DNA from 4 places in the Streptacidiphilus sp. MAP12-33 genome. Region 2 is predicted to be linked to each of the others. Evidence: riboswitches for the same ligand, from Rfam matches in the RefSeq annotation. Region 2 holds a riboswitch; each other region holds the start of a gene.

Region 1 (5,084 bases), on a different contig from region 2:
CGCGCCGGCCGCGGCGGGCGCGGCGCTGGGCGCTCTCCGCGTGCTCCGCGCCGAGCCCGCGCGCGCGGAGCGTGCGCGGGAGGTCGCGCACGCGCTCTCCGCGGGTCTCCTGGCGGAGGGCCTTCCGGCGAGCGTGCCGGACGCGGCGGTGGTGGGCGTCCGCGCTCCCTCGCCGGAGGCGGCGCTGGCCTGGGCGACGGAGCTGCGCGCCCGGGGCCTCGGCGTCGGCTGCTTCCGCCCGCCGTCTGTCCCCGACCGCTTCAGCCGCCTCCGCCTCACCGCTCGCGCGGACCTGACGGACACCCAGATCGCCTGGGCGGTCCAGCTGATCGCCGAGACGGCACCCCGTTAGGGGCGCAAGGCTCTGCTCGATCGGCTGCGTGCGCGGCAGGCCACCTGCACGCGGGTGGTCCTCAATGCGCGGGCAGATCGCCTGGGCGGTCCAGCTGATCGCCGAGACGGCACCCCGTTGGGGGCGCGAGGTTCTGCTCGATCGGCTGCGTGCGCGGCAGGCCACCTGCACGCGGGTGGTTCTCAATGCGCGGGGCCGTCCGCCCCGGGTGGTTTCTCGCGCGCGCGGCCGATCGAGCAGAGCCCCGCGCCCGTCACGGTGCGACCTCCTGCCGAAGTGGCCTGATGATCTCGTTGACCAGCCACCGCACCACCCCGGGCGGGTAGGGAGCGCGCAGGCTCAGCACCAGATGCGTGAAGCCGAGCTCCACCAGCCGCGCCAGCGTCGCCCGGTCGCCCGCCGGGTCGGCGTAGTCGACGATGTACTGCACCGACCGGGTGAGCGTGCGCGGGTCGCGGCCGATCGCCGCGCAGCGCGCGTCGAGGACGCGGGCGCGCTCCGCCAGGTACTCGACACGGTTGTGCGGTGGGCCCGGGATGTTCCAGATGTCGGCGTGCTCGGCCACCAGGCGCAGGGTCCGGTCGCCCCAGCCGCCGATCAGCAGCGGCGGGCCGCCCGGCTGGACCGGCTTGGGCTCGTTGCGATGGTCGGTGAGGGTGGTGAACGGGCCGGCGAAGTCGAAGACCTTCTCGCTCCACATCGCGCGCAGGATCGCGATCGTCTCCTCCAGGCGGGCCAGGCCCTCGCCGGGGGAGACCAGCGAGAGGCCGTAGGCGGCGTACTCGGCCTCCGCGGGGTTGGGCCCGGCGACGCCGCCCGCGCCAGGCGGCTGGTGGGTGCCGCCGACGCCGAGGCCCAGGACGAGCCGTCCGCCGGAGATGACGTCCACCGTCGCGGCCATCTTGCCCAGGACGGCGGGTGGCCGGATGCGGTTGCTGGTGACCAGCAGCCCGAGCCGCAGGCGTCGCGTCCGCGCGGCCAGCGCGCTGAGCAACGTCCAGCCCTCGAGGATGGTGCCGTCCGGGGGCCCGGCGACGGGCATCAGGTGGTCCCAGAGCCAGGCGTCCTGGATCTCGGGGGTCTCGTCGGCCTCCTGCCAGACACGCAGGATCTCGTCGTAGCCGACGCGCATGGGTGTGGTCTTGACGCCGAAGCTCAGTGCCATGGCGGTGTCCTTCCCTCGGGCAACACCGTCAGGCTAGCCGATCATCAGCTCTCCTGACTATCAGGATCGTCGACTACCATGCGGGCATGACCGACGACGTGACGCCGGGCGCCCTCCAGGCCCGGCTCGGCTACCTGCTCAAGCACACCCAGCTCCGCTTCGCCGAGGCCAGTGCCCGCGCGCTCGCGCCGCTCGGGATCGACGGGCGCGAGCTGGCCGTTCTCGCGGTGTTGGCCGCGGGGGCGGCGGGGGAGCCGTTGTCGCAGGCGGAGGCGGCCGCCGCCCTCGGCGTCGACCGGACCACGATGGTGGCCCTGGCCGACGCGCTGGAGGCCAAGGGGCTGGTCGAGCGACGTCGCAGCCCCCACGACCGCCGTCGCAACGCGCTCCACGTGACCGGGCCCGGCGCGGACCTGCTGGCTCGCGCCGAGGCCGTCCGCCACGAGGTCGAGCGCGGGTTCCTCGCCCCGGTGGCGGAGGCGGGCGAGGATCCGGACGCGCTCGCGCGCCTGCTGGCGCTGCTGCTCAGTTGACCCGGCCGAACCAGACCGAGTCGGTCCAGATGTGCTCCAGCTTCACGTAGCTGCCGGAGTGCGGCGCGTGCCAGATCTCCCAGTGACCGGCGTAGATGCCGACGTGGTAGACGTACGAGCCGTAGTGGAAGAAGACCAGGTCGCCCGGCCGCAGTTGACGGAACGAGATGTGCTGGACGTGGTTGTACTGGTCCTGCGCCGTGCGCGGCAGGCGGTGGCCGGCGCGCTTGAACGCGTAGTAGGTCAGACCGGAGCAGTCGAACGAGTTGGGGCCGGTCGCGCCCCAGCGGTAGGGGTCGCCGTGCTTGGACTGGGCGATCCTGAGGGCCTTCTGCCCTATGGTGAGCGCGCTCGCGTCGGCCGAGGGGGCCGCGACGGCCGTGCCGCCGAGGAGGGCGCCGGTGGCGGCGAGGGTGGTGAGCCCCGCCTTCAGGCGCCGGCCGGTGGAGCCGTCGTTCACGCCGAGGAGCCGATTGACGCCGCTCTGCGGGCGTCGAGCGTGCCGGCCGCGGCCGGGCCCGTTCTGGTGCCCGGGCTGCCCTTGGGGGTGGTTCTGGATCTGGTTCAGGGCATGGTGACGCGCGGAATCATGGGACGCGGACATGCGGAAGCCCTTCCGGAACCGCCTACGAAAGTCGTCCCTGTCGGGTTCGGGCTCCAGAAGCTGCCCGGCCGCGCACGACACGTGCTTTGCGGCTTCACCCCAAGGCTCGGCGTTTCCCTGACGCCGTGCCGTCCTGCCTGGGTCTCCCGTTCTCGCCTGTCAGGTGTGTGTGAGCACCTGGCGTCCGACCGGTGGCGAGACTAGGCGTCCGGCCGGACCGCCCCGCCACGGTGGCGAGGACTTTGTTCGTTCGGCGGACAGTATTGGCACGTTTTTATGCCGTCTTCACGTTCCGCCAGGCCATTGTGATTCTTGTCACGCGACGTTTGGGTCGCAATTCCTGCTGCGTCCGGAGTAACGGCAAACGGATTCCAGAAATCGATTTCTCCTCGCGGGAATAGGTAATGACCTGCGTAAATGCAGAAATCGGAGGAGATCCTTCACCCGGTCGGCCCACGCCGTTTAGTGGCCCCCAAGTGGCTGGTTCCGAATCCCCTTCCGGCGGGTGCGGCCAGGCGCCTAGATTGGGCGCGTGACTGATGATCGAGACACCGGGAGCGCCGCCACGCCGCAGGGGGTCGACCGCACCGCCCTCGGCGTCGCGCTGGCCCGCGCGGCGGAGAGTGCCCGCCCGGACCGACTCTTCGACGACCCCTACGCCGCCGCGTTCCTGCGCGCCGCCGCCGTGGACGAGGGCGGGCCGCGCGAGCTCCGCACGTCCGGCCGCGAGCGGACCGAGGCGTGGCAGGCCATGTCCGCCCATCTGGTGCTGCGCACCGCCTGGTTCGACGACTACCTGCGCGAGGCGGTCGCCCCGGACGCCGGCTGCACCCAGGTGGTCCTGCTCGCCGCCGGGCTCGACTCCCGGGCCTTCCGCCTCGACTGGCCCGATGGCGTCACGCTCTTCGAGCTCGACCTGCCGGAGATGGTCGCGTTCAAGGAGGGGGTCCTCGCCGACGTCGGGGCCCACCCCCGGGTCGAGCGCCAGGTCGTGACGGTCGATCTGCGCGAGGACTGGGCGACGCCGCTGCGCGCCGCCGGGTTCGACCCCGGGCAGCCGACCGCCTGGCTGGTCGAGGGCCTGCTCGTCTACCTGGAGGCGGCGGACGCGGCCGCCCTGCTGGAACGGATCGGCAACCTCTCCGCCCCCGGCAGCCGGCTCTCCCTGGTCCGCGACGGCTCGCTGCGCCGCACCCGCGAACTGGCCGTGCGGGACCCGGCCATGGCCGGGGCCACCCGACTGTGGCGCGGAGGGCTGCGCCGCAACCACGCGCAGTGGCTGCGCCACCACGGCTGGCTCGTCCACGAGACCGGCGAGGCCGAACTGCGCGACCGCTACGGCGCCGACCGCGTCAGCGACGACTACGGCTTCCTGCTCGCGGAGCGTCCCGCGCTCGGCGAGCGCCCCCGCCGCCCCGCCGCGCGGCTGCTGGTGCTGGACCCCGAAGGCGCGGTCTTCCTGCAACGCCACCACGACGCGGAGGTCGGCCCGCACTGGGTCCTGCCGGGCGGCGGCCTCGACGAGGGCGAGGACCCCCTCGCGGGAGCGCTGCGCGAGACCGTCGAGGAGACCGGCTGGACCGACGTCGTCACCGGTCCGGAGCTGTGGCGCTGGGAGCACGACTACCACCGCGGCGACGTGGGCCTGGTCCGTCAGCACGAGGTGATCTTCCTGGCGTCCGCGCCGCGCCGCGACCCGGTCGGCGACCTGACCGCCTCCTTCGCGGCGGACGGCATCCTCGACTGCCGTTGGTTCACACCCGCCGAACTCGCCGAGGTCGAGGAGGTGCTGTGGCCGCCGCAGCTGGTCTCCCTCCTCGCCGACCTGCGGCGCGACGGCCCGCCCGCGAAGGCGGTCGACCTCGGCTACGTGCCGAACCGGCAGGAGCCGAACCATGCGGACTGACCCTGCGAGCGGCCCTGCGAGCGGCCCCGCGAGCGGTCGTGCGATCGGGGCGGCAGGACGCTGGGAGCACTGGGAGGGCCGGCTGCCGCGCTTCCTGCAGCCGCCGCCCTTCCTCACCCCTGCCCTGGACCACAGCGAGCGCGTGGTGCGGCCCCGGCTGGCGCTGCTCTACTTCTGCTCGGCCGTGATCCTGGTGCCGTGGACGATCCTGCTCTTCCTCACCCTCCCCGGCCGTGAGCGCGCCGCGCACTGGGACGTCGCCTGGGGCGGCTTCGACGCGTTGCTGATCATCGTCTTCACCGCCTGCGCGGTCCGGATACTGCGGCTGTCGCCGCGCAGCGCCATCGTGACGGCGGTCGCGGGCGCGCTGCTGGTCACCGACGCGTGGTTCGACGTGATGCTCGCCTCGACGACCCGGGACTTCGTCGAGGCGCTGGTGATGGCCCTGCTGGTGGAGCTGCCGCTGGCGGCGCTGTGCTTCCGCACCTGTTTCCGGGTGCTCTCACTGCTCGAACAGGCCCGGC
Region 2 (5,084 bases):
TACCGCTCACTGCCGCCCGCCCTGAAGGTCTTCGCCGAGCACCTGCGGGCCGTCCACACCAACGACTTCGACTACGCGGCGCGGCTCGGCCTGCGGCCGGAGCTGGCCGAGAACCGAGAGGTCGCGGAGCTGTTCCGGCAGGTCTTCGTGTCGACCGCGTTCAAGACCGAGCACCCGGTGGTGCGGGTGCACCCCGTCACCGGGGAGAAGACGATCCTGCTCGGCGCCTTCACCCAGAGCCTGGTCGGGTTCGCCAGCGACGACAGCCGCGAGCTGATCGCCCTGTTCCAGCGCTTCGTGGAGAAGCCCGAGCACACCGTCCGCTGGCGCTGGGAGGTCGGCGACGTCGCGATCTGGGACAACCGCGCCACCCAGCACTACGCGGTCAACGACTACGGCGACGAGCCGCGCCTGGTCCGCCGGATCACCCTCGACGGCGACCTGCCCGTCGGCGTCGACGGGCAGCCCAGCCGGCTCCTGGAACCGGCCGAGCCGCCACGCGTCGCCGGGATCGTCCCGGCCGCGGAACTGGAGGAGCTAGCGCTCCCCCGCTCCTGAGATCTCCTTCGCGTCGGCCGCGGGCGCCGCCGGGCGCGCGGCCGACCGGCGTGAGGCGATCAGGGAGGTCACCGTGGTGACCGCGAGGACGCCGACCACGACGGCGAGCGAGAGCGGCGTGCCGATCTCCGGCGCGGCGTGGACGCCCGCCTCGTGGAGGGCGTGCAGGAGCAGCTTCACGCCGATGAAGCCGAGGATGATCGACAGGCCGTAGGAGAGGTGGACCAGCCGGTCCAGCAGTCCGCCGACCAGGAAGTAGAGCTGGCGCAGGCCCATCAGCGCGAAGGCGTTGGCGGTGAAGACGATGTAGGCGTCCTGCGTCAGCCCGAAGATCGCGGGGATGGAGTCCATCGCGAAGAGCACGTCGGTGGTGCCGATGGCCAGGATCACCAGCAGCATCGGGGTGACTAGGCGGCGGCCGCCCTCGACGACGGTGAGCCGGGTGCCGCGGTAGCCGTCCGTGGTGGGGAAGCGGCGCTCGACCGCGCGCATCAGCTTGCTCTCCTCGTACTCCTCGTCCGGGGAGCCGCCGCGGGCCTCCTTGATCAGCTTCCAGGCGGTCCAGATCAGGAAGGCCCCGAAGAGGAAGAAGATCCACGAGAAGGAGGCGATCACGGCGGCGCCGGCCGCGATGAAGACCGCCCGCAGCACCAGGGCGATCAGCACCCCGATCATCAGTACCCGCTGCTGGTAGACGCGCGGGACGGCGAACTTCGCCATGATCAGCACGAAGACGAAGAGGTTGTCGACGCTGAGCGACTTCTCGGTGACGTACCCGGCGAGGAACTGCCCGGCCGGCGCGGAACCGGAGTGCCACCACAGGAAGCCGGCGAACAACCCGGCGAGGCCGATCCAGATCGCGGACCAGACGGCCGCCTCACGGATGGAGACCTCGTGCGGCTTGCGGCCGCCGACGAAGAAGTCGACAGCGATCAGGGCGACGAGAACCACGATGGTGGTGACCCACATGGCCACGGAAACGTCCACGGACGTCCTTCCTCCGGCAGAAGCGAGCGTGCTTCACTGCCGGAGGTCTCCTCCGCCCTGCCGGGAACCGGCCGGGCCGACACGCCCGGGAGGTGCCGAGGCACCGCCGTGATGACGGACGTGTCGTTTCAGGGAGTACTCCCCTCCGCTTACCCGACCAGATTAACAAACCTCAGTGGTAGACGCGCAGGTAGTCGACGGAGAAGGTGATCGGGGTGCTGCCGCTCGGCGCCGGGTGGTACTGACCGGCGGAGAGGGACAGGTTGAGGATCAGGTAGGCGGACCAGTTGGCGCCCACGCCCGTGTTGTCCGAGTAGACCTTGACGCCGTTGACGTACCAGTCGACCGAGTTCGCGCCGTACTTGGTGCCGATGGTGACCCAGCCACCCGGCTTGATCGCGTTCGCGTTCGTGTAGTACGTCCCGCCGCCGTTGACGTGGTTGGTCAGCTCCAGCAGGTTCGGGTTGTCCGGGTGGTACTCGAAGGAGTCGATCTCGCCGTTGCCGTTCTTCCAGGTCCACAGCGCCGGCCAGGCGCCCTGACCGGTCGGCAGCTTCATCCGGGACTCGACGTAGTCGCCGGTCTTGACCTGGAAGCCCTCCTGGGAACCCTCCGTGGTCAGCAGACCGGTGGTCCAGGCCTGCTTGCCGTTCTCCAGGGTGTGCGAGCTGGGCTGCGCGGTGAAGGTGGCGACGCCGTTCGCGACGGAGACGTCGTTCGGGTCCAGCCAGTCGAGCTTGTTGTCGCTCGGGTTGTGGTTCCCGTACTGGTACGACGTCGTGGTGCTGGAGACCCAGCGGCTGGTGTTCAGCGAGTTGAACTCGTCCGACCAGATCGGCGTGCTGGAGGAGGCCACACCGGCCGGGATCGAGCCGGCGGCGGCCGGGGTCGACGGGGAGGGCGTGGGCGTCGGCGTCGGCGCGGGCGTCGGCTTGGTGCTGGATCCACCGACGGTCAGCGTCTTGGCAGCCAGGTTGTGCCAGGTGCCGGCGGTGTCCAGGTAGGCGCCGAACATGGTGTAGCTGCCGGCCGGGAACTGGCGGGAGGCGGTGAGGGTCAGACCGCCGGAGCAGACCCGCGCGTTGCTGTGCCACTGCGGGAAGTCCAGGTTGTTGCCGGCCGCGTCGCGGACCGCCACGCCCAGGGAGCGGAAGGTGACGCAGGAGCTCGACGTGACCGTCAGCTTGGCGGTGGTCCCGGAGGCGGTGGTCGTGGCGGTCAGGCCGGTCTCGCTGACGCGGGGCGTCGCGGCCTGGGCCGAGGTGGCGGCGACGCCGCCGAGCAGCAGGGCGGGCGCCGCGGTGAGCGCGGCTATGCGGGCAGGGGTCGACAGGGTGCGGCGCATGAGGTGGGCCTCTCCGACGCCTGCGAGGTGAGCTGTCGGATTCGGGCCGGAGAAGTAGTGGCCCGGCCGCGCGCACGCGGCTTCACCCCGAGCCCCGGCCCGGAAAAGGGCAGGGGCGGCTTACCTGTGGTTCCCCCGCTCCGGCCCTGGTGACTCGTCGTTTCCCGGCATCGAGGGGCTGGACTCGGCGTGCCCGATGCGGGTGTCCGCCGACTGTGGGGGCGGACCCCCGCACATTAGGCAGATATAAAGATCGACTCCAAACATTCGGTCGGCTAAGAGACTTCTCTCACACCGACCGCACCGACCGCACCGACCGTCACAGGTACTGCTCGATGACCGGCAGCATCTCCTGGAACGTGCGCCCCTGCGCTGGAACGCCGATCGCGGTCAGCTGCCAGGCGCCGTCCTCGTCCCGGTCGACCTTCGCCATCACCTGGCCGCTGTGCTCCCCGCCGCCGTTGAGGGTGAAGCGCGCCAGCTCGGCGCCGGACGCCTCGTCGACCAGCCGGCAGTGGAAGCGCTGGACCTCGGCGAAGCTCTGCCCGTTGTAGGAGTTCACCGTGAAGACGATCTGCGTGATGTGCGGCGGGACGCGGCCCAGGTCCACGCTGATCGACTCGGTGTCCAGGCCGCCGCTGCGTCGGTCCCCGGCGTGCCGCACCGAGCCGTCGTTGCTGACCAGGTGCCGGAAGAAGACCACGTCGGCCAGGGTGCGGCTGGCGTAGAGCACGGCGGAGGCGTCCAGGTCGACCTCCCGCTCCCGCCGCCGCCCCCCGAAGAACCCCTTGCGTGGCGCCCCCTGCCAGCCGAGCCCGAGCCGGATCACCGGCGGGCCCGCCTCCCCCTCCGGCCCCTCGAGACGGATGCGCTGGCCCGTACTCAGACTCACCGACATGGCTCGGCCCTCCCCACATGTGTCGGACGCCCGTGGACCGTTGTCCGTTCCCTGTGCAGCTTCTATCGAGCACCATAGGCGCTCGGCCCGAAGGACGGGTGAAGAAAACGGGCGTCGAACACTCAGGCCATTCCGGCTTCGCGCATCTGGCGCAACTCCTTCTTCAGTTCGTTCACCTCGTCACGCAGGCGGGCCGCCATCTCGAACTGCAATTCGGCGGCCGCATTGTGCATACGCTCCGTCAGTTCCGCGATCAGCTCGGCCAGCTCGGCGGCCGGCAGGCTCCTGGCCTCCTTGGCGTCCGCCTTGAGGCCGAGCACCGGCACCGGCGCCTTCTGGCCCCGGCCGCCCCCGCCGCCCTGGCGGTAGCCGGTGCTGAGCAGCTCGGCGGTGTCCATGTCCTCGCGGGTGAGGGTGTCCAGGATGTCGCCGATCTTCTTGCGCAGCGGCTGCGGGTCGATGCCGTGCTCGGTGTTGTACGCCTGCTGGATCTCGCGACGCCGGTTGGTCTCGCTGATCGCGTGGTCCATCGCCGCGGTGATCCGGTCCGCGTACATGTGCACCTGGCCCGAGACGTTACGGGCGGCACGGCCGATCGTCTGGATCAGGGAGGTGGGCGACCGCAGGAAGCCCTCCTTGTCCGCGTCCAGGATCGCGACGAGGGAGACCTCGGGCAGGTCGAGGCCCTCACGGAGCAGGTTGATACCGACCAGCACGTCGTAGTCGCCGGCGCGCAGCTGGCGCAGCAGCTCGACGCGGCGCAGCGTGTCGATGTCGCTGTGCAGGTAGCGCACCCGGATGCCGAGCTCCAGCAGGTAGTCGGTGAGATCCTCCGACATCTTCTTGGTCAGGGTGGTGACCAGGACGCGCTCGTCCTTCTCGGTGCGCTTGCGGATCTCGTGGACCAGGTCGTCGATCTGGCCCTCGGTCGGCTTGACCACGATCTCCGGGTCGATCAGGCCGGTCGGGCGGATGATCTGCTCGACCTGGCCGTCCGAGCGGGAGAGCTCGTACTTGCCCGGCGTGGCGGAGAGGTAGACCGTCTGCCCGATGCGCTCGACGAACTCCTCCCACTTCAGCGGCCGGTTGTCCATGGCCGAGGGCAGCCGGAAGCCGTGCTCGACCAGGGACCGCTTGCGCGAGGCGTCGCCCTCGTACATCGCGCCGATCTGCGGCACGGTGACGTGGGACTCGTCGATGACGAGGAGGAAGTCCTCGGGGAAGAAGTCCATCAGGGTGTTCGGCGCGGTGCCGGCGGTGCGCCCGTCGATGTGGCGGGAGTAGTTCTCGATGCCG
Region 3 (5,084 bases), on a different contig from region 2:
GGAGCCGTCCTCGCTCTGCTCGACGGTCCAGCCCTCGGCCGCGTCGGGGGCACCCGGCGCGCACACGCACGGGCCCTTGCGCCACCACTCCGGCAGCGCCGCCAGCGCCTCGTCACCGAGTGGGTTCACCCCCGGACCGGCCGCCAGCGAATGGCCGACCAGCACGTGCAGGCACTTGACCCGGTCCGGCATACCGCCGGCGCTGGGGAAGCCCTCCAGCACCTCGATCGCGTCGCGGCGGGCGATGTAGTCCTCGTGCGCGCGCTGGTAGCCGGCGGCGAGCTCCGGGTCCTCGGCGAGCCGGGCCGTCTGCTCCTTCATCATCCCGTCGGCCTCCAGCGTGCCGATGAGCGACGCGGCGCGCGGGCAGGTCAGGTAGTAGAGCGTCGGGAACGGGGTGCCGTCCTCCAGGCGCGGGGCCGTCTCGACCACGTCGGGCAGGCCGCAGGGGCAACGGTGGGCGACGGCGCGCAGGCCGCGCGGGACGCGGCCCAGCTGGGCCTCGACGGCGGCGCGGTCGGCCTCGGACACGGGAGTGGTGGGGTGGTCGTGCGACATGTCTCTATTCTTCAATGTCCGAGCTTCGGTGTCCGGGCTTCAGTGTCCGGCGTGGTCCGCCGCGTCGAGAGAGCCGAGCAGGCTCTGGTACCACGGCTGCGACGCCTGCTGCTGGGTGGTGGGCGAGGTGGTCGGCGTGGGCGAGGGGTTCACGGCCGTGAACGGGGTGTCACCCGGAAAGGCGTAGTGGAGGCGTTCACGCGCCTGCGCGGCGACGAACGCCGGGTCCTGCCAGCGGGCCTTCTCCCGCTCCAGCTCGTCGACCTGCTGCTGCGCCTGCCGCTGCGCGGCCCGCTGCTGGTCGATCTGCGAGCGCTGGGCGATGTACTGCCGCATCGGGTACGCGAGCGCGGCCACGAGCGCGCACACCACGAGGGCGAGCACGGCAGCGCGACCGGTGAGCCGGGGCCGCTTCCGGCCCTGCCGCTGGTTGGCCACTGCCGACTCCCTCCCGTGTTCGCGGCTCCTCCGTGCCCGGTGCGCGAACAAGCCCTGTGCGCGACGACGCCCCGCCGCCCCCACCCTAGAGGGTGAGGACGACGAGGCGGCGGAAAGGCAGGCTCAGCCGTTGAAGCGCGGGAAGGCGCCGCGGCCGGCGTACTCGGCGGCGTCGTCGAGGATCTCCTCGATGCGCAGCAGCTGGTTGTACTTGGCGACGCGCTCGGAGCGGGCCGGGGCACCGGTCTTGATCTGGCCGCAGTTGGTGGCGACGGCCAGGTCGGCGATGGTGACGTCCTCGGTCTCGCCGGAGCGGTGCGACATCATGCAGCGGTAGCCGTTGCGCTGGGCCAGCTCGACGGCGTCCAGCGTCTCGGTCAGCGAGCCGATCTGGTTGACCTTCACCAGCAGGGCGTTGGCGGCGCCCTCCTTGATGCCGCGGGACAGGCGCTCCGGGTTGGTGACGAACAGGTCGTCACCGACCAGCTGGACCTTGTCGCCGAGCTCGGCAGTGATGGTCTTCCAGCCGTCCCAGTCGTCCTCGAACAGCGGGTCCTCGATGGAGACCAGCGGGTAGTCGGCGACCAGCTCGGCGTAGTAGGCCGTCATCTCGGCGGCGCTGCGGGCCTTGCCCTCGAACTGGTAGGCGCCGTCCTTGAAGAACTCGGAGGCGGCGACGTCCAGGGCGAGCGCGATGTCGCGGCCGGGGGTGTAGCCGGCGCCCTTGATGGCCTCGATGATCAGGTCCAGGGCCTCGCGGTTGGAGTCGAGGTTCGGCGCGAAGCCGCCCTCGTCGCCGAGGCCCGTGGACAGGCCGCGGGCCTTCAACACGCCCTTGAGCTGGTGGTAGACCTCGACACCCCAGCGCAGTGCCTCGGAGAAGGACTCCGCGCCGATCGGGGCGATCATGAACTCCTGGATGTCCACGTTGGAGTCCGCGTGCGAACCGCCGTTGAGGATGTTCATCATCGGGACCGGCAGCACGTGCGCGTTCGGACCACCGAGGTAGCGGAACAGCGGCAGGTCGCTGGCCTCGGAGGCGGCGTGCGCGACGGCGAGCGAGACGCCGAGGATCGCGTTGGCACCCAGCGAGGACTTGTCGGCGGTGGCGTCCAGGTCGAGCATGGCCTGGTCGATCAGGCGCTGCTCGGTGGCGTCGTAGCCGACCAGCTCCGGGCCGATCTGCTCGATGACGGCCAGGACGGCCTTCTCCACACCCTTGCCGCCGTAACGGGACTTGTCACCGTCACGGAGCTCCAGGGCCTCGAAGGCGCCGGTCGAGGCGCCGGACGGCACGGCGGCGCGGCCGGTGCTGCCGTCGTCGAGGCCGACCTCGACCTCGACGGTGGGGTTGCCACGCGAGTCGAGAATCTCCCGCGCTACGACGACGTCGATGGACGGCACAACTGTCTCCTCTGGGGATGCGGGTTGTTACGCACAGAGCCTAGCCGCTGTCCCGGCCCGGACCCCTCAGGCCCTTGGGCCTGTCTTGCCTGGCGAAACGCCGCGCGGCCACTACCCGTCGGTAGCGGCCGCGTCGGCGGTCCTGCGCCTTTGGTCCGGACTACTTCACGACGAGCTTCTCGCCGACGTGGATCATGTCCGGGTTGCCGCCGATGGTGGCGCGGTTCTCGGCGTAGAGCTTCTGCCAGCCGCCGAGGATGTGGTGCGCGGCGGCGATCTTCGCCAGCGTGTCGCCCGGCTTGACTGTGTAGTTGCCCGAGCCGCCGTGGTGCGCCGGGGGCTTGGGCGCGGGGGCGGGCTTGTGGTGCTTGCCCTTCCCGGCGGAGGAGCCGCCGCCGACGACCGGCGACGGACCGCCCTTGTGCAGGCCCGCCCGCGGCCCGCAGACCGGCCAGGCACCGGGGCCCTGACTGTCGAGGACGCGCTCGGCCACGGTGATCTGCTGGCCCTTGGTGGCGTGGTTCGCGGTGGACGCGTACGCCCCACCGCCGTAGGCGCGCCAGGTCGACGCGGAGAACTGCAGGCCGCCGTAGTAGCCGTTGCCGGTGTTGATGGACCAGTCACCGCCGCTCTCGCACTGGGCGACCTTGTCCCACGTCGAGACGGACGCGGCGTGGGCGCCGGTGGCGCCGATCAGCGGCAGTGCCACGGCGGCAGAGGCGACGCCGGTGGTGGCCACGAGGGTCTTGGCCTTGTTGACGCGGATCTTGCGATGACGGCCGGTACCGGAAAAGAGCATGCTGAAGTCCCCTCCGACGCCTACGAGGTGAGCTGTCGGGTTCGGGCCGTAGAGGCTGGCCCGGACGTTCGCACGTCTTCACCCCGAGCCGTCCGCGCTGGCGCGCGTCCGGCGGACTACCTGGGTCCCCCGCTCCTGTCCGTTCGTCAAGTCGACGATCCCGCCTCGCGGTGGACAGGACTCGGCGTCCCGCGCGGCGGTGGTCCGCTGGCGCGAACCTCAGGGAGGCTAGACAGGTTTTCATATGATTCACAATCCCGACACGCCGTCACCTTCGTTCCCGACACGGCGTTCCGGCCCCTTGCGAACCAGGCTGACCAGCACTTCCTTCGTCAACAGAGGGCCGAGTGTGACCTCCGTTACCCTGCCGTGATCAAGGCGTGAATTCGACCGGAAGTTGGCGCAGACCGCGCATGATGAGGCCGCCGCGCCAGCGCAGCTCCGCCGGATCGGCGGCGAGCCGCAGGTCGGGCAGGCGGCGCAGCAGCGCGGCGAGCGCGTACTGGGCCTCCAGGCGGGCCAGCGGCGCGCCGATGCAGTAGTGGATGCCCAGGCCGAAGGCGATGTGCGGGTTGTCCCTGCGGGCCAGGTCGAGGGTGTCCGGATCCGGGAAGCGGGCGGGGTCGCGGTCGGCGGCGGCGAGAACCACCAGCACCGGGTCGCCCGGCGCGATGTCCTGACCGCCCAGCGTCAAAGGCTCGGTGGCGAAGCGCCAGGTCGCGATCTCGACGGGCCCGTCGTAACGCAGCAACTCCTCCACCGCCGCCTCCAGCGGCGCACTCTCGCCGCGGTCCAGCGAGGCCTGCAGGGCCGCCCGCTGCTCGGGGTGGGTGAGCAGGGCGAACAGGCCGTTGCCGATCAGGTTCACGGTGGTCTCGAAGCCGGCGAAGAGCAGGATGAAGGCCATCGCCGCGGCCTCGTTCTCGGTCAGGTGCTCGCCGTGGTCGCTGGCCCGGATCAGACCCGAGATCAGGTCCTCGCCGAGGTCCGCCCGCTTGCGGTGGATCAGCTCGGCCAGGTAGCCACGCATCTTCTTGACCGCCCGCCCGACCCCGCCGCGCGGGGACTGGCCGTGATGGATCATCATCCCCGCCCAGTCGCGGAAGTCGTCCTGGTCCTCGGGCGGCACGCCCAGCAGGTCGCAGATCGCGTAGATGGGCAGCGGGAAGGCGAACTCGTGGATCAGGTCGGCCGAGCCGCGCTCCGCGAAGCCGTCGATCAACCGGTCCGTGATCTCCCGCACACGCGGCTCGAACTCCGCCGCCCGGCGCGGTGTGAACGCCTTGGAGACCAGGCGGCGCAGCCGGGTGTGGTCCGGCGGGTCGATGTTGAGCAGGTGCGTCATCAGGTCCGCGCTGCGCTCCCCCGGGATGCCGACCCGTCCGCTGCGGTGCGCCTGCAGGCTGTGCTTGGCCGGGTTCTTGCTCAGCCGGGTGTCGGCCAGCGCCTGCCGCGCGTCCGGGTACCGGGTCACCAGCCAGGCGTCGACACCGCTCGGCAACGTCGTCCAGTGCACCGGCGCGTGCTCACGCAGCCACGCGTAGGCCGGGTAAGGATTCGCTGCGAACTGGTGGGAGAAGAGCTGGGGCGGGAGAGACGGTTGCACGTCCCGACGTTAACCCGTCGGCAAGGTGGGCAGAGACACACTGTCGAACCCACGGGTAGTGAGCTTACGATCGCCCGCAGCGATCGGGTCCGTGCGGGGTCCGGGACGTGACGCGCGACGAGGCGCTGAGAAAAGGGGTTCGGGGCATGGAGCTGAAGGGCGCTGTCGTCGTCATCACGGGCGCGGCCGGCGGCATCGGCGCCGCGCTGGCGCGGCGGTTCGCCGCGGAGGGCGCGCGCGGCCTGCTGCTCGCCGATCTCGACGGCGGCAAGGTCGAGG
Region 4 (5,084 bases), on a different contig from region 2:
GGCGAAGGCCTGTTCCTGGGACGTGCGCGGCAGCGCCACCCCACCGTGGCGCCAGGCCCAGTACATCAGACCCGAGCAGTCGAAGGCCCCCGGACCTGTCGCCCCGTACACGTACGGCTGCCCGAGCGCGGCCCGCGCCGCCGCCAGCGCGGCCGCGGCCCGGGAGTCCGCCGGGCCCTCGCCGGCCGCCAGCGGCACGTCCGCCGCCTGGGCGGCGGCCTGGGCCGCGTCGTCCTCCTGCTGCTGGAGCACGTCGCGCTGCTGCGCCGTCAGGCTGCCGAGCAGCGCCTGCGCGTGGCCGAGGCGGCGTTGCACGTCGGCCTTGTCGGTGGTGATCGACCGGCGCAGCCGCTCGATCTGGTCCAGTTGCGCGCCGACGGTGGCGCGGTCGCGCCGCTCCCGGTCCTCGTCCGCGCGCAGTTGCGCCAGCCGGGAGGCGAGGTCGGCGTCGACCTGCCCGAGGTCGGCGGCCCGGTCGAGGTAGTCGGCGGGGTGCGCGCTGAGCAGCAGCTGCACCACCGGGTCGATGGTGCCGCCCTGCTCGTACTCGGCCTGTGCCATCGCGCCGAGCTGGGCCGCGACGTTGTTGACGTGCTGCTGTTCCTCGGCGAGCTGCTGTTCCAGCAGGGCGGCCCGCCGCTGCAGCACGGCCTGCTGCTCCTGCGCGCCGGCGGCGCGCTGACCCGCCGTCTCGGCCTGCGCGTAGAGGGCGTCGACCTGCTGCCGCACCTCGTCCGGGCTGCCGGCCCCGGCCCCTCCGGACGGTCCGGGCTGCGCCTGCGCACCGCTCTGGGCCGTCAGGACGGCCGCGGTCGCCGCCGCCACGGTGACCGCGGCACGGGAGAGCACGGAGGGGCCGAGACGTCTGCCTCGTCGATGGGATGCCACGAGCGCAGACGCTAGCGATTGGGACAGAACCAGTCCAAGCTCCACAGAGCTGAAAAATCCCCACGAAAACCGCTCACATGAACCAATCCGCAGGTCGTCCCGGAGAAGGCACGGCTTCGGCGCGGGCTGCGGACCCCGACACACGTCGCGCGAATGCACCCAGGGGAGTGAACGACGATGCCCGCCGTCGGTCACCGACGGCGGGCACGCGTGCAGCTGCGGATCAGATGTGACGCATCGCGTAGATGCTGCCGATCCAGTCCATGCGCTCGTACTTGACGACCGTGCCGGTGTGCGGCGCGTGCAGGACCATGCCGTTGCCGGCGTAGATCCCGACGTGGGTGTCGCCGTTGAAGAAGATCAGGTCACCCACCTGCAGGTCGGCCGTCGAGTTCACCGCGGTGCCGTCGTTGATCTGGTCGTAGGTGGTGCGGCCCAGCGAGACGCCGGCCTGGGCGTAGGCCCACTGGGTCAGACCCGAGCAGTCGAAGGAGTCCGGACCGGTCGCGCCCCAGACGTAGGGCAGGCCCAGGCGGGTCTGCGCGGCCGCGAAGGCCGCGGCCTCGACCGAGTCGCCGGCCTTGCTGCTGCCGGTGCCACCGGTCAGCGGGGGGCGGCTGGTGCCGCGGCTCGCGGCACCGCCGGAGGTTCCGCCGCCGACGACGGCGCTGCGCTGGGCCGCGGTCATCGAGTCGAGCAGCGCCTGGGTCTGCTGGACCTTCTTCTGCGCCTCGGCCTTCTGCGCGGACAGCTGCTTGGTGGTGGTGTCCATCTGCTGGAGCGTCTGCTCCGCCTGGGACTTCTCACCCGCGAGCTTCTGCTCCTGGCTGCGGAGCTGGTCCAGGATGGAGGCCTGGTTCGACGTCAGCTGACCGAGCGAGGCGGCCTTGGTCAGGTAGTCGTCGGGGGTGGCCGAGAGCAGCAGCTGGACGGTCGGGTCGACCTGGCCGGTCGCGTACTGCTGGTTGGCGATCTCGCCGAGCTGGTCCAGCCGCGAGTTGACGTCGGCCTGGCCGCGCGCGATCTGGTCCTGGAGCTGGCTGACCTTGGCCTGCTGCTGCTTCAGGTTCTCCTGCGACTGGTCGTACTTCTGGACCGCCTGGTCGGCTTCGGTGTTCAGCTGCTGGAGCTGGGAGCGCAGCTGGTCCGTGGTCGGCTTGGGCGCGGCCTGGGCGCTCTGCGCGGACACCGCGACGGCGGTGGCGGCGGCGGCCGTGAGGACCGACATGCGCGTGCGGCCGGGAGACTTGGGACGGCGATGGGACGCCACGAAGGCGATCTCCTTCTTCCTACGTCCGCCTACCGGGTGAGCTGACGGGTTCGGGCCAGGAAGTCAGCCCTACGACGCCTCACTCGGCCCGGAGTCGCACCGGCCCGCCCCTGGCGTCGATTCACCCCGGAAGGAACCATTGGTTCCCCGGCTCCGACTCGACGGTCGCCCCCTGCGGACCGCGTCGCCGAACTCGACGGTGACCACCGCTGCCACCCTGGATGGGTGAACGACCGTACGGCGGTTCGAGGAGTGACCCTAGTAACCCAACCGTGATCGGTTCAAATCCTTGTCAGAAAAAACTCGTGTCACTTTCGACGCAGTGTCAGTGGATCAACGCTGTGTAGTCGGAATCTGACCAGGAGCCGACGACATGCCGGAGAAATCGGTCATTCCATCGCTCTCCGCACGGATGCTGTGAGAGTCTTCACAGACCGTCGGAGCGTCGGGCGCGGGTCAGATCCGACGGATCGCCACAACCCCGCCGAAGTAGGACATCGGCTGCACCGAGACGTCGTAGCCGTACTCGGGGGCGTTGAGCAGCATGCCGTTGCCGGCGTAGAGGCCGACGTGGCCGCCGTTCTCCATCACGATGATGTCGCCGACCTGCGCGTCGGCCATGCTCGGCACCATGGTGCCGACGTTCTCGTCGGAGTAGGAGGAGTGCGGCAGCGAGACGCCCGCCTGGGCGTAGGCCCACATCACCAGGCCCGAGCAGTCGAAGCCGGCCGGGGTCGACCCGCCCCAGAGGTAGGGCGCGTGGCCTATCTGGCTCTCCGCGGCCAGCATCGCGGTGCGGGCCGTCGCGGATATGCCCGTGAGGTCGATGTGGCCGGTGTAGCCGCTGCTGGAGACCGAGCCGTAGCCACCGCCACCGCCTCCCCCGCCGACGGTCGTGCGCTGGGCCGGGGTGAGCGCGTCCAGCACCGACTGGGCCTGCTTGAGCTTGGCCAGGGCCTCGCTCTTGGCCGAGCTCATCTTCGCGAGCAGCTGCTGCTCCTGCGCGAGTTCGGCGGCGGCCTCGGCCTTCTCGGACTGGAGGGTCTTCTCCTGCGCCACCAGCGCCTGGAGCTGCGCGGTCTGGTTGCTGGTGAGCTCGTCCTGCGAGGCCGCCTTCTGCAGGAAGGCGTCGGGCGAGCTGGAGAGCATCAGCTGCACGGTCGGGTCGACGCTGCCGTCGGCGTACTGCGCGTTGGCGATCTGGCCGAGGTTGTCCAGGCCGGTGTTGACCTGGGCCTGCTGGCGGGCGATCTCGTCCTGAAGGATCGCCACACGCCGCTGCAGGGCCTCCTGCTGGGTGTGCGCCTCGTTCCACTGCTCGGTCTTGGCCGCGGCGTCCGTACGGTCCGCGTCGACCTGCGCCTTGGCGTCCTTGGTGGAGATCGCCGGAGCGGCCTGGGCGGCGGTCTGCGCCGAAAGCGCCACCAGGGTCGCGGCCGCGGCCGTCATCACGGACACACGGGCACGGCTGACCTCGCGAGGCCGGCGGTGAGAAGCCACGTCGGATGCAGTCCCTTCGCACACTTGAACGCCCGCAGAGACGAATGGGAACGCGAGTGCGGACGTTGAGCGACGAGAATAGTGAGCCGCGGGACCACTTGTCTCCCCCGGAGGGGAATCCGGTCCGCTCTCTTAACAAACCCTCAAGATCCCCGGGGTTTGCGGGAGCGCCGCGGCAGGGCCGCAGGAGCGGATCAGGTGCGGATCAGCCGGCGCAGCAGCATCGTCGAGGGGACCGGACGCGCGCCGGACGCCCTGACCCCGTCGGCGACCTCGCGGTCCGTGGAGACCACGACCACCGGCCGGCCCTCCGGCTCCGCCCGCACCAGACGGCGGATCAGCTCGTCCGCGGTCTCGCCGGTCCGGCTGAACAGCACCCGCACGCCGCGCGGCGGCGGCGCCATCGGGATCGGCCCGTCCAGGTCCTTGCCGTCGAAGACGCAGGTGATCTCCGCGCCCGTCTGCACGGCCACCAGGCCCAGCCCGCGCGTCAGCTGCTGGCGCTGGCGGTCCAGGGGCATGCCGGGCCAGCCGGTCTTGGTGACGTTGTAGCCGTCCACCAGCAGGTGGACCTGCGGCAGTTCGAGCAACTGGTCGAGCAGCGCCGGGTCGTCGCCCTCCAGCGCGCGCCGGGCCACGTCGTGCGGCGAGGCGGCCACCGGGACCACCGCCTCGACGGTGTCGGCGGGACGGCCGCTCAGCGGCGCCAGGCCCAGCTCCCGCTGGAGTCCCTGGGCGCCTTGCACCACCGTGTCCAGCAGCAGCCGCAGCCGCATCTCCTCGGTGGACCTGCCCTCGCGGGCCGCCCGGCGGGACGCCTCCAGGGCGGTCTCCAGCTCCGCCACCCGGTGCTTGAGCCGGCGCACCTCGCTGTCCTGCGCGCCGCGCTCGGTCGCGCCGGTGGCGCGCTGCGCCTCCAGCTCGCCGACGGCCTTGCGGGTGGCCGCCTCGGCGCGCTTGGTGTCGGCGGAGAGCGAGCGCAGCTGCCGGCGCAGGCTGTCGCCCTCCTTCTTCAGCGCGTCCAGCTCGGCCTTGGCCCGCTCGGCCTCAGTGCGGGTCGCGGCGCGCACCGAGGCGAGCTCCTCCTGCAGCTTCTCCGCCAGCCGCGCCGACTCGGCGGCCGCGCCCTCGTGCTCGGCGCGCTCGACCTCGTCCCCGGCCTCGCCCACGACCCTGGTCCAGCCGGGGGTGCGCAGCAGATACGCGGCGGCGGCCACGTCCTGCGGGTCGGCGGCGGCCGGAGCGGTCCCGCTCTCCAACGCGGCCACCAGATCGGGCTGTCCCTGCCGGACCCGTTCCGCTATCCGCGCCCGGAAGGCCGGTTCGGTCTCCAGGGCGGCGGCGATGGCCGTGGCGCCACGCTTGACCCGGGCCTCGCGGGTGAACTTGACGTAGGGGCGCAGCCGGGCGGGCAGCTCGGCCGCGG

What was found. A riboswitch is a leader RNA that binds a small molecule or an ion and turns the genes downstream of it on or off. The one in region 2 is predicted to bind cyclic di-AMP.
Region 1: linked by a shared signal. The riboswitch ahead of ABH931_RS10215 (C40 family peptidase) and the one ahead of ABH931_RS11065 (family 16 glycosylhydrolase) in region 2 are both predicted to bind cyclic di-AMP.
Region 3: linked by a shared signal. The riboswitch ahead of ABH931_RS26670 (transglycosylase family protein) and the one ahead of ABH931_RS11065 (family 16 glycosylhydrolase) in region 2 are both predicted to bind cyclic di-AMP.
Region 4: linked by a shared signal. The riboswitch ahead of ABH931_RS27100 (NlpC/P60 family protein) and the one ahead of ABH931_RS11065 (family 16 glycosylhydrolase) in region 2 are both predicted to bind cyclic di-AMP.

The regions. Positions count from the first base shown of each region.
Region 1 covers NZ_JBGCCA010000007.1:209,681-214,764, reverse strand. Annotated here, with positions in the region: gene ABH931_RS10230 (8-amino-7-oxononanoate synthase) at 1-352, shown strand, start outside; gene ABH931_RS10225 (LLM class flavin-dependent oxidoreductase) at 606-1,517, opposite strand; gene ABH931_RS10220 (MarR family winged helix-turn-helix transcriptional regulator) at 1,604-2,050, shown strand; gene ABH931_RS10215 (C40 family peptidase) at 2,043-2,510, opposite strand; cyclic di-AMP (ydaO/yuaA leader) riboswitch at 2,659-2,830, opposite strand; gene ABH931_RS10210 (SAM-dependent methyltransferase) at 3,187-4,560, shown strand; gene ABH931_RS10205 (hypothetical protein) at 4,550-5,084, shown strand, end outside.
Region 2 covers NZ_JBGCCA010000008.1:178,209-183,292, reverse strand. Annotated here, with positions in the region: gene ABH931_RS11075 (TauD/TfdA dioxygenase family protein) at 1-558, shown strand, start outside; gene ABH931_RS11070 (TerC family protein) at 538-1,545, opposite strand; gene ABH931_RS11065 (family 16 glycosylhydrolase) at 1,718-2,890, opposite strand; cyclic di-AMP (ydaO/yuaA leader) riboswitch at 2,895-3,060, opposite strand; gene ABH931_RS11060 (TerD family protein) at 3,210-3,788, opposite strand; gene uvrB (excinuclease ABC subunit UvrB) at 3,911-5,084, opposite strand, start outside.
Region 3 covers NZ_JBGCCA010000029.1:121,080-126,163, forward strand. Annotated here, with positions in the region: gene ABH931_RS26655 (DUF501 domain-containing protein) at 1-558, opposite strand, end outside; gene ABH931_RS26660 (septum formation initiator family protein) at 598-996, opposite strand; gene eno (phosphopyruvate hydratase) at 1,120-2,400, opposite strand; gene ABH931_RS26670 (transglycosylase family protein) at 2,561-3,199, opposite strand; cyclic di-AMP (ydaO/yuaA leader) riboswitch at 3,204-3,358, opposite strand; gene ABH931_RS26675 (cytochrome P450) at 3,573-4,805, opposite strand; gene ABH931_RS26680 (SDR family oxidoreductase) at 4,952-5,084, shown strand, end outside.
Region 4 covers NZ_JBGCCA010000030.1:90,015-95,098, reverse strand. Annotated here, with positions in the region: gene ABH931_RS27105 (NlpC/P60 family protein) at 1-888, opposite strand, end outside; gene ABH931_RS27100 (NlpC/P60 family protein) at 1,112-2,158, opposite strand; cyclic di-AMP (ydaO/yuaA leader) riboswitch at 2,169-2,332, opposite strand; gene ABH931_RS27095 (NlpC/P60 family protein) at 2,615-3,607, opposite strand; gene ABH931_RS27090 (NYN domain-containing protein) at 3,853-5,084, opposite strand, start outside.